One region of the Mesorhizobium sp. CC13 genome, then DNA from elsewhere that is predicted to be linked to it. Evidence: riboswitches for the same ligand, from Rfam matches in the RefSeq annotation. Region 1 holds a riboswitch; the other holds the start of a gene.
What was found. A riboswitch is a leader RNA that binds a small molecule or an ion and turns the genes downstream of it on or off. The one in region 1 is predicted to bind thiamine pyrophosphate.
Positions count from the first base shown of each region.

Region 1 (7,461 bases):
AAGGAGCGCGTCCGGCAGATCGAGACGCGCGCGCTGGAGAAGCTGAAATCGGCGCTGGTCAAGCAGAACGTCGATTTCGTCGGCGCCTGAAGCCTACCTGTCCGTGACGATCTTGACCTTGTCGCCGGCCGAAACGGTGGCGCCCGGGCCAAGGGCGTTGAGCACGCGGAACAGGTCGAGCTTGCGATCGACGCCGACCATGCTCGCAGCAAGCGAACCCATGGTCTGGCCCGGCTGAACCGTGACGACGCGGATGCGCAGCGGCTTGAGCGCAGCCTTCTCCGCGGCGGTCATCACATGGAAGCTGGAGCTTACCGTGCGTGCGATGCTGTCGAGCTGGTTGCTTGCCGTCGGTGCTGCCGTCAGCAGGCGATAGACCTGGGTCTCGGCCCGGATGACGACGATGTCGAACTGCCAGCCCTCGGCGCTGGCGCGCGCAAAGGCCGCTTCGTTGCCGTTGATGGTCTGAGCCTGCACGCTTGCCGGATCGAGGCCCGCCACCCAGCCGCTGCGGATGTAGTCCGGCAGCGACATGTTGTTGTTGATGCTCACGCCGTCGAACCGGATGGCGATGTTGCCCGGACCGGTCGCGGTGACGGCGGCGGCCGTGTTGTCGATGATGAAGCCCTGCGGCACCGCAAAGGATATGCCGAGCTTGGGATGGAGGAAGTTGGTGCCGCGCACATAGCCTTCTTCCGGCGTATCGCCGAACAGCAGTCCGTCGATGCCGGCCAGAAAGGAGTCGCGGTCGCGCCGGCCGATGCCCGGCGCCCCGAACTGGCGCGCGTGGCGCTGGGCGAGATCGATGCGCTGCGGCGCATTGGGGTGGCTGGCAAGGAAGTCGAGGCTGGCGTCGGTGGCGCCGCTGACGGAGCGGAAGTCGCTGTAGGACGCCATCGACTGCAGGAAGCGGCCTGCGGCGAACGGATCGTAGCCGGCCTGCCCGCTCGTCTTGATGCCGATGCCGTCGGCCTCCAGTTCCTGGTTGCGCGAGAACTGGGCGAGCCGGAGCTTGCCGCGGATGAGTGCCGCCTTGGCCGTCGGGCTTTCGCCGAGCACGTCCGTCACGACCTTCGTCGCCAGCACTTCCTCGGCTTCCTTCTGCTGCCGCTGGACGCCGTGATTGGCGGTGACGTGGCCCATCTCGTGCGAGATCACGGCGGCGAGCTCGGCCGAATCGTTGGCGAGCGCCAGCAGGCCGCGGGTCACGTAGAGATAGCCGCCCGGCAGCGCGAAGGCGTTGACGTTGGGCGAGTTGAGGATGGTGATGCGGTAGGTCTGGTTCGGGTTGGCCGAAGCCGTGGTCAGGCTGCCGACCACCTTGGCCACCATGCGCTCCAGCTTCGGATCGGAATACTCGCCGCCATAGGTGGCGAGGATGCGCGGATGCTGGGCCTTGGCGATCTCGGCGAACTTGTCGTTGCGCGAGACGTTGTCGACCGTCACGGGGTTGTTCGAAGGCTGGAAGCCTGACTCGCGGACGTCGGCCGGATTGAGCACCTGGCACCCGGCGACGAGCGCCGTCAGCGCGACCGCGAGGGCAAGTCGCGAGCGGCGTGACATGGGCTTCTCGGTGAGGCCGTGGCGGCGGATAGGCAGGGCAGCTTCCTTTCGGTGGTCTGGGCAGCGGCGAAGCATTACCCGACGGTATCGCGTGGACCTAGCCATACTCACTATGCCGAGACAATAAGGCACGCTTGGTCATTGTGGCGATTTGACCGTAAATTATGTCCGCTTCCGGGCAAATTCCCGTGATCGGCTCAGTCACGTTCGGCACCGATATAGCGACGGAACGCCTCCGGTCCAGAATTGTTGAAGAAATCAACGGCTTTGCCGCTCGCCGCGACCATGCCTGCTTCGACGAAAACCATGTTTTTGGCCAGTTTTCGCGCGTCTTCGGGTTGGTGTGTCACAAAAAGCACGGTCATCGGCCGTTCTGCATGCACGCCCGCGAGCAGGTCCAGCATCTCGTCGCGCAGCGCTGGTCCAAGCGAGGCGAACGGTTCATCCAGGAGCAGAACCGGCCGGTCGCGCACAAGGACGCGGGCCAGCGCGACACGCTGGCGTTCGCCGCCGGACAGTTCCCGCGGCAGCCGATTCGTCATGCCGGCGAGGCCGACGCGCGTCAGCGCCTCCTGCACGTCTTCGCGGTCTGAAGCCGTGAGTTTGAGGGCGGGAGAGCGCCCCAGCCCGACATTGCTGGCGACGTCGAGATGGGCGAAGAGGTTGTTCTCCTGGAACACCATCGAGACCGGGCGCCCGGAAGGCGGCGCTGCGGTCACGTCTGCTCCGCCGATCAGCACCCGTCCTTCTCGCGGCTCCTCGAAGCCGGCCACCAGATTGAGCAGCGTCGACTTGCCGGCGCCGCTCGGTCCCATGATCGCGGTGATCTCGCCGGGAGCGAAGTCCACGTCGAAACGCACCATGGTTTCCGCATAGCTGAACAGCACCCGGTCGAGCCGCACCGCTTCGCCCCTTGCCGTCATCGCGAAGTCTCCTTGCCGAGCCGGTCGGCGAGCATCATCAGTGCCAGGCACAGCAGCCCGAGCATCAGCGCCAGCCCGGCAGCGTCGGCCGTGCGGTAGCTGCCCATGCGGGCGAGCAGAAGATAGGGCAGGGTCTGCACCGCGTCGCTGCCGAACAGCGCGATCACGCCGAGGTCGCCCAGCGAAAGTGCTGCGGCGAAGGCGAAGGCGGTGGCGAGCGGCCGCCGCAGCACCGGCCAGTCGATCAGGCGCAGGCGGCTCCAGCCGGCGATGCCCAGTTGCGCGCGCAGCCTTTCGTGGCGCTCGGCGGCGGCATCGTGAGCCGGGCGGATGGCACGCACGGCGAACGGCATCGCCATCACCGCATTGACGGTCACGACCATGACCGGCGCGAGCGCGAAGACGTCGACGCCCTGCCGCACCAGCACGAACCATCCGGCGCCGACGACGACCGGCGGCACCACCAGAACGAGGCCGGCGCCGGTATCGGTCATCTTCTCGAGCAACGGTCGCTTGTTGCCCGCTCGGGCGGCGGCAAGCGCGTGCCGCGCCATGACGAGGGCGAGGGAAAGCGCGCAGGCCAGCGCCGCCGAAAGCGAGGCGAAAACGAGGCTCGTCAGCGCGGCACCTTGGACAGAGGCTTCGGTGGCAAGGCGGCCGAGGTCGGCTTCCAGCCCGGATGCGACGGTGGCCAGCATCGGCCCGCCGACGAAAACCAGTGCAGCGAGGATGACGGCGGCGTTCATGATCCTCTCGCCGATACGGGCGTCGATATAGCTGCGCCGCGCCACCGAGAGGTTGGCGTCGCCCGTCGTGTTGGCCCCGAGCTTCGTCAGCAGGGCCACCGCCGCCGCCGTCAGCACGATCTGCAGCAGCGTCAGCGCCACCGCCCGCGCGGGGTCGAAGTCGAAGCGCAGCGCCTGGTAGATCGCGACCTCGAGGGTGGTTGCGGCGGGGCCGCCGCCGAGCGTGAGTACGATGGTGAAGGAGGTGATGCAGAGCATGAACACCAGCCCGGCGGTGCCGGGCAGGGCCGTGCGCATCGCCGGCCATTCGATCAGCCGAAAGCTCGCGCGCGCGCCCATGCCGAGCTGGCTCGCCAGCCGCAATTGGTCGGCGGGAACGGTCTGCAACGATTCGAGCAGCAGCCGCGTCGCGAGAGGCAGGTTGAAGAAGACATGCGCGACGAGGATGCCGGAAAGCCCGTAGATGCCCGGCCAGGTGCCTCCGCCCAGCGCACCGAGGGGGGCGGCGAAATAGCCGGCGCGGCCATAGAGCGTCAGAATGCCGAGGGCCGCGACGATCGCCGGCAACGCCAGCGGCACGCCGAACAGGCGCAGGATCAGCCCGCGGCCGGGAAACTCCGGATGTCGTGCAAGCGCGCGGGCGACAAGGATCGCCGGGCCGACCGAAAGCAGCATCGACAGCAGTGCCTGCCACAGCGTGAAGCGGGCGATACGAAAGAGATAGGAATCGAAGGCTGCATAGGCGCCTTCGGGGTTGCGCCAGGCTTCGACGCCGAGGCCTGCGAAGGCACCGCCGATCAGCAGGCCGATGGCCGCCAGCGCGAGGATGCCTGCGGCGATGCGGGGGTCGCGATGGCTTATCTGCATGATGGGCCGGACTTTGCAGGGTGCGGACTGTAAGGCCGACTAACATTGCGCCCTGTCGCGCCCCCCTCTGGCCTGCCGGCCATCTCCCCCACAAGGGGGGAGATCAGCTGCTTCAGCCTCCCTCTGCTTCCAGCAGCGCCAAAGATTGGCGCAGGCCATGCCACAGCCAATCTCCCCCCTTGTGGGGGAGATGGCCGGCAGGCCAGAGGGGGGTGTTGAAGCGCGGCCACGTTCCAGCCTTACGAGCTTACCTGCTCATCACGCCGAGCCACTCGTCGACCCAGGCCTTGCGGTTGGCGGCGACCTCGTCGGCGCTGAAGAGCAGCGTCTTGGACGGCTTCACCAGCTTGTCGAAGGCGGGGTTGAGCGGCTTGTCGGTCTTGCCGGCCGGCAGCATCCAGTTGGTCTCAGGCACCACGTCCTGGAAGCCCGGGCCGGTCATGAAGGCCATGAACTTCTCCGACAGCGGGTTCTTGGCGCCCGTGGTGGTTATGCCGGCGACCTCGATCTGGAGATAGTGGCCTTCCTCGAAGGATGCGGCCTGGTAGCGCTCGGTGTTCTCGGCGACGATGTGGTAGGCGGGCGAGGTCGTGTAGGACAGCACCATCGGCGCCTCGCCCTTGGTGAACAGGCCATAGGCCTCGCTCCAGCCCGGGGTGACGGTCAGCACGCGGCCCTTGAGCTTGGCCCAGGCCTCGGGCGCCTTGTCGCCATAGACCGACTTGACCCAGAGCAGCAGGCCGAGGCCCGGCGTCGAGGTGCGCGGATCCTGGATGGCGATCTTCTCCTCGGGGTTGCCCTCGACCAGGTCCTTCAGGCTCTTGGGCGGGGTCTTCAGCTTCTCGGTATCATAGACGACGGCGAAGTAGCCGTAGTCGTAGGGCACGAAGGTGTCGTCCTTCCAGTCGCCGGGGACCTTGATGTCGTTGCCCGCCGCGGCGTGCGGCACGAACAGGCCGGTCGCCTTGGCCTCGGCGGTCAGGTTGGTGTCGAGGCCGAGCACGATGTCGGCCTTGGTCGAGGCCCCCTCGAGCTTGACGCGGTTGAGCAGCGCCACGCCGTCGGCCACCGAGACGAAATCGACCGCGCAGGCGCATTCGGCCTCGAAAGCCTTCTTCACCTGCGGGCCGGGGCCCCATTCTGAGGTGAAGCTCTCATAGGTGTAGATGGTGAGCTTGCCTTCGGCCGAAGCCGGGAAGGCAGCGGCGGCAAGCGCCAGGGCGGATGTCAGCGACAGGATCAGCGAGCGCATCGGCGCCTCCTTCATTAGGGTTGAAAGGGAATTTGAAGCGCCGGGGCGTCCGAAGCATCTAATCCCTCCGCCGGTACAAACCGGATCAGGTTCGGCGGGTTGGCCGGAATTCTCCCAGCCTCTCAGCCGGCCCGCTTGCGCGCGACAGGCACCCCGTTAGAGCGATCCAAGAAATAGAGCCGGCGAAGGGGCGGTGCAAGCGCAAGTTTCAGGCACGCGCGGCGGCCTTCCGTTTCGGCTGCCGGGCTGGTAATGGCCACGGCATGAGCCGGTTCACCATCCTCCTCGGCGGCGAGATATTCCGCACGCCGCGCCTCGACAGCCAGGTCGCGGGCAGCCGCGTGATCGCGGCCGATTCCGGCATCCGCCACGCGGCCATGCTCGACCTGGTCCCGGAACTCTGGCTGGGCGACTTCGATTCCGTGCCGGCCGATCTCGATGCCCGCCTGGCCGGCCTGCCGCGCGAGACCTTTCCCGCCGACAAGGACAAGACCGACGGCGAGTTGGCCATCGCCGCGGCTCTTGATCGTGGCGCCACCTCGCTGGTTCTCGCCGGCGCCTTTGGCGGCCCGCGCGCCGACCATGCCTTCCTGCATCTGGCGCTGGCGCTCAGGCTTGCGGAAGCCGGTACCGAGGTGCTGCTCACCAGCGGCCGCCAGGAGGGTGTGCCTTTGCTCCCTGGTGCTGCCGACTTCGACTATGACGCGGGCACGTTGTTTTCCGTGCTCGCCTTCTCCGCGCTCTCCGGCCTCTCCGAAGAGGGCGCCAAATGGCCGCTCGACAAGGTCGAGGTGCCGTTCGGTTCCTCGCTGACCTTGTCGAACGAAGTTCGCGGGCGGCTCAGCATATCGCTGGCCGACGGCCGCGCCTTGCTTCTCGCACATCCCTTTCCCGCCTCGGAATTCTGAAAAATGGCGCCACCGCTCCTCAATCTCGACGGCATCCGCCTGACCTTCGGCGGCGTGCCGCTGCTCGACGGGGCGGCGCTCTCCGCCTCGGCCGGCGACAAGATCGCGCTCGTCGGCCGCAACGGTTCGGGCAAGTCGACGCTGCTCAAGATCGCCGCCGGCCTGGTCGAGCCGACCGACGGCGAGGTGTTCCGCCAGCCTTCGGCGACCATCCGCTACCTGCCGCAGGCGCCCGACATGGACGGTTTTGCCAGCGTGCGCGCCTATGTCGAGGCGGGCTTGGGACCGGCCGACGATCCGCATCGCGCCACCTACCTGCTCGATCATCTCGGGCTCACCGGCGAGGAGCGCCCCGGCGACCTTTCCGGCGGCGAGGCGCGCCGCGCAGCACTCGCCCGCGTCATGGCGCCGGAGCCGGACATCGTGCTGCTCGACGAGCCGACCAACCATCTCGACCTCTCGGTCATCGAATGGCTGGAGGAAGAACTCATCCGCACCTCTTCGGCGCTGATCCTGATCTCGCACGACCGCCGCTTCCTCGAACGCGTCAGCCGCAACACGGTCTGGCTCGATCGCGGCCAGACGCGCCGGCTCGACCGCGGCTTCGCCCATTTCGAGGAATGGCGCGACCAGATCCTCGAGGAGGAGGAGCGCGAGCAGCACAAGCTCGGCCGCCAGATCGTGCGCGAGGAGCACTGGCTGCGCTACGGGGTGACCGCCCGGCGCAAGCGCAACATGCGCCGGCTCGGCGAATTGCAGTCGATGCGGCAGCGCTTCCGCAGCCATCGCGGCGCCGAAGGCGTGGCGACCATGGTGGCGAGTGACGCCGCCGAATCCGGCAAGCTGGTCATCGAAGCCAAGAACATCGAGAAGAGCTTCGGCGAGCTGAACGTCGTCAAGGGGTTCTCGACCCGCATCCAGCGCGGCGACCGCGTCGGTCTCGTAGGGCCGAACGGCGCCGGCAAGACGACTCTGCTCAGGATGCTGACCGGGGAGATGGAGCCCGATGTCGGCAACGTCCGGCTCGGCGTCAACCTCGAGATCGCGACCCTCGACCAGAAGCGCGAGGCGGTCGACCCGAACGAGACGCTCACGAGCTACCTCACCGACGGGCGCGGCGAGAACCTCGTCATCAACGGCGAGCAGCGCCACGTCGTCTCCTACATGAAGGACTTCCTGTTCAAGCCCGAGCAGGCGCGCAC
Region 1 is NZ_JARDJI010000006.1:141,265-148,725, forward strand. It holds gene PV773_RS11250 (RNA polymerase factor sigma-32) at 1-90, shown strand, start outside; gene PV773_RS11255 (M48 family metalloprotease) at 94-1,563, opposite strand; gene thiQ (thiamine ABC transporter ATP-binding protein) at 1,761-2,486, opposite strand; gene thiP (thiamine/thiamine pyrophosphate ABC transporter permease) at 2,483-4,099, opposite strand; gene thiB (thiamine ABC transporter substrate binding subunit) at 4,347-5,351, opposite strand; TPP riboswitch at 5,397-5,517, opposite strand; gene PV773_RS11275 (thiamine diphosphokinase) at 5,615-6,259, shown strand; gene PV773_RS11280 (ABC-F family ATP-binding cassette domain-containing protein) at 6,263-7,461, shown strand, end outside.

Region 2 (7,461 bases), on a different contig from region 1:
CAGCGTGCCGGCCGCGACCTCGTGGCTCTCGCCGTTAACGGTGAGCTTCATGGGCGAGCTCCTTTTCTTGGCCCAGGATCATGTCGGCCGCCTGCCGCGCCATGGCGGGGGCGAGCAGGAAGCCGTGGCGGTAGAGGCCGTTGATGCGGATGGTGTTCCCGTCGCGCTCGACGCGCGGCAGGTTGTCGGCAAAGGCTGGCCGCACGCCGACGCCCGTTTCGACCAGCTCGGCCTCGCCGAAGGCCGGGTGCAGGGCGTAGGCGGCGTTGAGCAGTTCCATCAGCGAGCGCGCGGTGATCGGCCCCGCGTCGTCGCTCTCGATCATGGTCGCGCCGACCATGAACAGGTGGTCCGAGCGCGGCACGACATAGACCGGAATGCGCGGGTGGAGCAGCCGCACCGGCCGGGCCAGCGACACGTCACGGCTTTTGAGGATCAGCATCTCGCCGCGCACGCCGCGCAGGCCGGGCCGCGTGTCGGCCATGCCGGTGCAGTCGGCCTCGACCTCGGCCCTGCCTGGAGCCTGCACGGCGCCGTAGCCGAACTCGAAACGCACGCCCATCTCGACCAGCTTTTCCTGCAGCCCGAGCATTGCCTTGCGCGGATCGAGATGCGCTTCCTCGGCGAAGAACAACGCGCGCCCGAAACGCCCCTCGAGGTCTGGTTCGAGTGCGGCGATGGCCTCGGCGTCCACAGTGCGGAAGCCTGAAGTGCGGCGGCCGAAGCGGTCGAGTTCGCCGGCGTCGCGGGCAGGCGCCACGACCAGCGTGCCGTTGCGCAGCACATGGCCGGGCAGGGCAGCCTCCCACCAGCCGGCGGCATCCCGGCCGAGCGAAAGTACCGCCTCTTCGGCGCTCTCCCGCTCGCACCATGGCGCCAGCATGCCGCCGGCCTGCCACGAGGCATTGCCGGCGATCTGCCGTCTGGTGTCGACCACGGTCACGCTGGCGCCGCGCGTCGCCAGCTCAAACGCAAGCGTCAACCCGGCGACGCCCGCGCCGCGGACCAGCACCTTCATGGCTGGCTCACTCCGCCGGTTCGGCGTTTTCGACCGGCATGTAGAGGTCGCCGCCGTCGCGGTACTTCGCCGCCATCGCCGCCAGCCCCTCTTTCTGCGCCTCGGCGCGGATGTCGTGGGAGATCCGCATCGAGCAGAATTTCGGGCCGCACATCGAGCAGAAATGCGCCACCTTGTGCGCCTCCTTGGGCAAGGTCTCGTCGTGGAAGGAGCGCGCCGTCTCGGGGTCGAGCGACAGGTTGAACTGGTCCTCCCAGCGGAACTCGAAGCGCGCCCGCGACAGGGCGTCGTCCCTGACCTTCGCGGCCGGATGGCCCTTGGCGAGATCGGCGGCATGCGCCGCGATCTTGTAGGTGATGACGCCTGTCTTGACGTCGTTGCGGTCGGGCAGGCCGAGATGCTCCTTTGGCGTGACGTAGCAGAGCATGGCCGTGCCGAACCAGCCGATCATGGCAGCACCGATGCCAGAGGTAATGTGGTCGTAGCCCGGCGCTATGTCGGTGGTGAGCGGCCCGAGCGTGTAGAACGGCGCCTCGCCGCACACCTCTAACTGCTTGTCCATGTTCTCCTTGATCTTGTGCATCGGCACGTGGCCGGGGCCCTCGATCATCACCTGGCAGTCCTTGGCCCAGGCGATCTGGGTCAACTCGCCCAGCGTCTCCAATTCGGCGAACTGGGCCGCGTCGTTGGCATCCGCGATCGAGCCGGGGCGCAGGCCGTCACCGAGCGAAAACGCCACGTCATAGGTCCGGCAGATGTCGCAGATCTCCTCGAAATGCTCGTATAGGAAGCTCTCCTTGTGGTGGTGCAGGCACCACTTGGCCATGATCGAGCCGCCCCGCGAAACGATGCCGGTGACGCGGTCGACCGTCAGGTGGATGTAGGCGAGCCGCACGCCGGCATGGATGGTGAAGTAGTCGACGCCCTGTTCGGCCTGCTCGATGAGCGTGTCGCGGAACACTTCCCAGGTCAGGTTCTCGGCGATGCCGCCGACCTTTTCGAGCGCCTGGTAGAGCGGCACCGTGCCGATCGGCACCGGCGCGTTGCGGACGATCCAGTCGCGGATGTTGTGGATGTTGCGCCCCGTGGATAGGTCCATCACCGTGTCGCCGCCCCAGCGCGTCGCCCACACCATCTTCTCGACCTCCTCGGCCATCGACGAGGTGACGGCCGAGTTGCCGATATTGGCGTTGATCTTCACCAGGAAGTTGCGGCCGATGATCATCGGCTCGCTCTCGGGATGGTTGATGTTTGAGGGGATGATGGCGCGGCCGCGGGCGACCTCGTCGCGGACGAATTCGGGCGTCACGAAATCGGGGATGACGGCGCCGAAGCTTTCGCCATCGCGCTGGAGCTTGGCCCTGATCTGCTCGCGGCCGAGGTTCTCGCGGATGGCGACGAACTCCATCTCGGGCGTGACGATGCCGGCGCGGGCATAGGCGAGCTGGGTGACGGCGCGGCCGCCGGTGGCGCGCAGCGGTGCGTTGCGGACCGGGAATTCCGGCGTCAGGCGCTCGGCCGAAACGAAGCCGTTGTCCTCGTCCTTGACCGCGCGGCCCTCGTAGCGCTCGACATCGCCGCGGGCGAGGATCCAGTCCTCGCGCAGCCGCGGCAGCCCGCGCTCGATGTCGGTCTTCACCGACGTGTCGGTGTAAGGGCCGGACGAATCGTAGACGGTGACCGGCGGCTCGCCGGCGCTCGGACGGACCGAGATCTCGCGCATCGGCACGCGGATGTCGGGATGGATCTTGCCCGGTTTGTAGACCTTCCTCGATGCGGGAAGTTCGCCAACGGTGACGGTCGGGGTGTGGGCATTCATGAGTTGAGCCTCCTGGTTGGAGACCCAGTCCATGCGATGAGATGGAGGAGAGGTTTAGCCTGGGGACCCCGGGCATGGATGAGCCCGATTGCCTGAGCCGGAGAACCGGCTTGCTGCGCCTCGCACCGTCCCTACGCCAGTATGAACTGGATCAGGTTCAACGGGTCACTGCGCTGCGCGAAGCCAGCAGAATCTCAGCCCCTTGTCGGGACCCCCCTGGTGAGCCTTAAGCATGGAGGCGGAACGTAGGTGCTGTCAACGGCCTTTCGCAGAGGGCGAGAGAATGCCAAAGTCGCCGATGTCGGGACCCCATTGCGGTTCCGATGATGATCGGATAATAGGTCAGCATCGCTGACATAAATTGTCTGGTGCGTGCGGTGTCCGGGGAGGACGTGCGGCCCGCAGGAGACAGGAGGAACATCCGTGACGGACAATCCCTCGCCGCTCAAGTTCCACGTGCCCGAGCCCGAAGTGCGGCCGGGCGGAACGCCCGATTTCTCCAACGTGCCGATCCCCAAGGCGGGTTCGGTCGACCGGCCGCCGGTCGACGTCGACCCCAGGACGATCCGCGATCTCGCCTATTCGATCATCCGGGTGCTCAACCGCGAGGGCGACGCCGTCGGGCCCTGGGCCGGCACGCTGACCGACGAGGAACAGCTCGAAGGCCTGCGCCACATGATGACGCTGCGCACCTTCGATGCGCGCATGCAGATGGCTCAGCGCCAGGGCAAGACCTCGTTCTACATGCAGCACATGGGCGAGGAGGCGGTGAGCTGCGCCTTCCGCAAGGCGCTCGTCCAGGGCGACATGAATTTCCCGACCTATCGCCAGGCCGGCCTGCTGATCGCGGGCGGCTACCCGATGGTCGACATGATGAACCAGATCTATTCCAACGAAAAGGATCCGCTGAAGGGCCGCCAGCTGCCGATCATGTATTCGGCTAAGGATCACGGCTTCTTCTCGATCTCCGGCAACCTGACGACCCAGTACATCCAGGCTGTGGGCTGGGCGATGGCGTCGGCGATCAAGGGCGACAGCAAGATCGCCGTCGGCTGGGTCGGCGACGGCGCCACCGCCGAGAGCGATTTCCATGCCGCGCTCGTCTTCGCCTCGACCTACAAGGCGCCCGTCGTGCTCAACATCGTCAACAACCAGTGGGCGATCTCGACCTTCCAGGGCATCGCCCGCGGCGGTTCCGGCACGTTTGCCGCGCGCGGCCTCGGCTTCGGCATCCCGGCGCTGCGCGTCGACGGCAACGACTACCTCGCCGTGCACGCGGTGGCGAAGTGGGCGACCGAGCGCGCCCGCAGCAACCTCGGCCCGACGCTGGTCGAATACGTCACCTACCGCGTCGGCGCGCACTCGACCTCGGACGATCCCTCCGCCTACCGGCCGAAGACCGAGTCGGATGCCTGGCCGCTTGGCGACCCTGTCATCCGGCTGAAGAACCATCTGATCCGGCGCGGCCTGTGGTCGGACGACCGCCACAAGCAGACCGAGGCGGAAATCCTCGAAGCGGTCATCGCCGCGCAGAAGGAAGCCGAGAGCCACGGCACCCTGCATGCCGGCGGCAAGCCGTCGACGCGCGACATGTTCGAGGGCGTCTATGCCGAGATGCCGCCGCATCTCCGTCGCCAGCGCCAGAAGGCGGGAGTGTAGCCGATGCCGCGCATGACTATGATCGAGGCCATCCGCAGCGCCATGGACGTCTCCATGGGCCGCGACGACAACGTCGTCGTGTTCGGCGAGGACGTCGGCTATTTCGGCGGCGTCTTCCGCTGCACGCAAGGGCTCCAGCAGAAATACGGCCGCTCGCGCTGTTTCGACGCGCCGATCAGCGAGCTTGGCATCGTCGGCGCCGCCGTCGGCATGGCCGCTTATGGCTTGAAGCCATGTATCGAAATCCAGTTCGCCGACTACGTCTATCCAGCATATGACCAGATCGTTTCGGAAGCGGCACGGTTGCGTTACCGCTCCAATGGCGAATTCACCTGCCCGATCGTCATCCGCATGCCGACAGGCGGCGGCATCTTCGGCGGCCAGACCCACAGCCAGAGCCCCGAGGCGCTGTTCACCCACGTCTCCGGCCTCAAGGTCGTCGTTCCGTCCAATCCGCTCGACGCCAAGGGCCTGCTGATCGCCTCCATCGAAGACCCGGATCCGGTGATCTTTCTGGAGCCGAAACGATTATACAACGGCCCCTTCGACGGCCATCACGACCGGCCTGTCACGGCATGGTCGAAGCATGAGCTGGGGGAGGTGCCGGAGGGCCACTTCACCGTGCCGCTGGGCAAGGCGGATATCCGCCGTTCCGGTTCCGCCGTCACCGTGCTCGCCTATGGCACCATGGTCTATGTCGCCCAGGCGGCGGCCGAGGAGACGGGCATCGACGCCGAGGTCATCGACCTCAGGACGCTGTTGCCGCTCGATCTCGAAACCATCGTCGCCTCGGTCAGGAAGACCCGCCGCTGCGTGGTGGTGCACGAGGCGACGCTGACCTCGGGCTTCGGTGCCGAGCTCGTGTCGCTGGTACAGGAAAACTGCTTCTACCACCTCGAAGCGCCCGTCGCCCGCGTCACCGGCTGGGACACGCCCTATCCGCACGCGCAGGAGTGGGACTACTTCCCCGGACCCAAGCGCGTCGGCGAAGCTTTGATCGAAACGATGGAGGCCTGAGCATGGGCGAGCATGTCATCAAGCTTCCCGACGTCGGCGAGGGCGTGGCCGAGGCCGAGCTCGTCGAATGGCACGTCAAGATCGGCGACCTCGTGCGCGAGGACGCCGTGCTTGCCGCCGTCATGACCGACAAGGCGACGGTCGAGATTCCGTCGCCCGTCGATGGCGAAATCCTCTGGCTCGGCGCCGAGATCGGCGACACGGTCGCCGTCGGCTCGCCCATCGTCAGGATAAAGGTTGCGGGCGAGGGCGGTGCGGCGGAAGGAGCATCGGCGGAAGAAAAAGCCGCTGCTCCGGTTGCGCAGTCGACCCCCACCCCTGGCCCCTCCCCACAAGGGGGAGGGGGAAAGCCGGCCGCTTCGAAGAACGACACACCCAAGCCCGAATCAGCAGTCGCAAAAGCGCAAACCGGATCCCCCTCCCCCTTGTGGGGAGGGGCTAGGCTTGGGGGCAATGCCGCATCACGCGCCACGACCGTCGGCCTGCCCCGGCCGGAGGGCGAGCGGCCGCTTGCGTCTCCCGCCGTCAGGCTGCGCGCCAAGGAGGCCGGTATCGACCTGCGCCAGGTGCCGGGGACCGGCCCCGCAGGTCGTATCACCCATGAGGACCTCGACGGATTTGCCGCGCGCGGCGCGGCCGTCCCGGCAGCCGGGCTGCAGGCAAAGACCGGCGTCGAGCAAATCAAGGTCGTCGGCCTGCGCCGCCGCATCGCCGAGAAGATGGCGCTGGCCAAGTCGCGCATTCCGCACATCACCTATGTCGAGGAGGTCGACGTCACCGCGCTCGAGGAACTGCGCGCCAGGCTCAACGCCGCGAAAAGACCCGACCGGGCCAAGCTGACCATCCTGCCGTTCCTGATGCGGGCGCTGGTCAGGGCCGTCGGCGAGCAGCCGCAGCTCAACGCGATCTATGACGACGATGCGGGCGTGATCCACCGCCATGCGGGCGTGCATATCGGCATGGCCGCGCAGACGCCCGGTGGGCTCGTGGTGCCCGTCGTCAAGCATGCCGAGGCGCGCGACCTCTGGGATTGCGCCGCCGAGGTGAACCGTCTGGCGGACGCCGCCAAGGCCGGCACCGCGACACGCGAGGAGCTGACCGGCTCGACCATCACCATCACCTCGCTGGGCGCCATGGGCGGCATCGCCACCACGCCCGTCATCAACTATCCGGAAGTGGCGATCGTCGGCGTCAACAAGATCATGGTCCGGCCGATGTGGGACGGCACACAGTTCGTGCCGCGCAAGATGATGAACCTGTCGTCCAGCTTCGACCATCGCGTCATCGACGGCTGGGACGCGGCGGTCTTCGTGCAGCGGCTCAAGGCGCTGCTCGAGGCGCCGGCGATGATCTTCGTGGAGGGGTGAGCCGATGAAGGAAATCTCCTGCAAGCTGCTCGTCATCGGTGCTGGCCCCGGCGGCTACATCTGCGCCATCCGCGCCGGCCAGCTCGGCATCGACACGGTCATCGTCGAGGCCGGCAAGCCGGGCGGCACCTGCCTCAATGTCGGCTGCATCCCGTCCAAGGCGATGATCCATGCCGCGGACGAGTACCTGATGGCGACCGAGATGGCGGCCGGCAAGAGCCCGGTGGGCATCACCGTCTCAGGACCGGCCATCGATCTCGGCAAGACGGTGGCCTGGAAGGACCGTATCGTTGGCCGGCTCAATACCGGCGTTGCCGGCCTGCTGAAGAAGGCCAGGGTCAAGTCGGTGCAGGGCTGGGCACGGTTCCGCGACGGCAAGACCGTCGAGGTCGAGACCGAGACCGGCCTGCAGGTCATCCGCGCCGAGACGATCGTGATCGCCACCGGCTCCGCCCCTGTCGAGCTGCCGTTCCTGCCCTTCGGCGGGCCGGTCATCTCGTCGACCGAGGCGCTGTCGCTGAAGCAGGTCCCACAGCAGCTCGCGGTCGTCGGCGGCGGCTACATCGGGCTTGAACTGGGCA
Region 2 is NZ_JARDJI010000011.1:2,775-10,235, forward strand. It holds gene thiS (sulfur carrier protein ThiS) at 1-51, opposite strand, end outside; gene thiO (glycine oxidase ThiO) at 35-1,018, opposite strand; gene thiC (phosphomethylpyrimidine synthase ThiC) at 1,026-2,837, opposite strand; TPP riboswitch at 2,948-3,065, opposite strand; gene PV773_RS15555 (3-methyl-2-oxobutanoate dehydrogenase (2-methylpropanoyl-transferring) subunit alpha) at 3,261-4,496, shown strand; gene PV773_RS15560 (alpha-ketoacid dehydrogenase subunit beta) at 4,500-5,513, shown strand; gene PV773_RS15565 (dihydrolipoamide acetyltransferase family protein) at 5,516-6,880, shown strand; gene lpdA (dihydrolipoyl dehydrogenase) at 6,885-7,461, shown strand, end outside.
Region 2: another riboswitch for thiamine pyrophosphate. It lies ahead of thiC (phosphomethylpyrimidine synthase ThiC); the one in region 1 lies ahead of thiB (thiamine ABC transporter substrate binding subunit).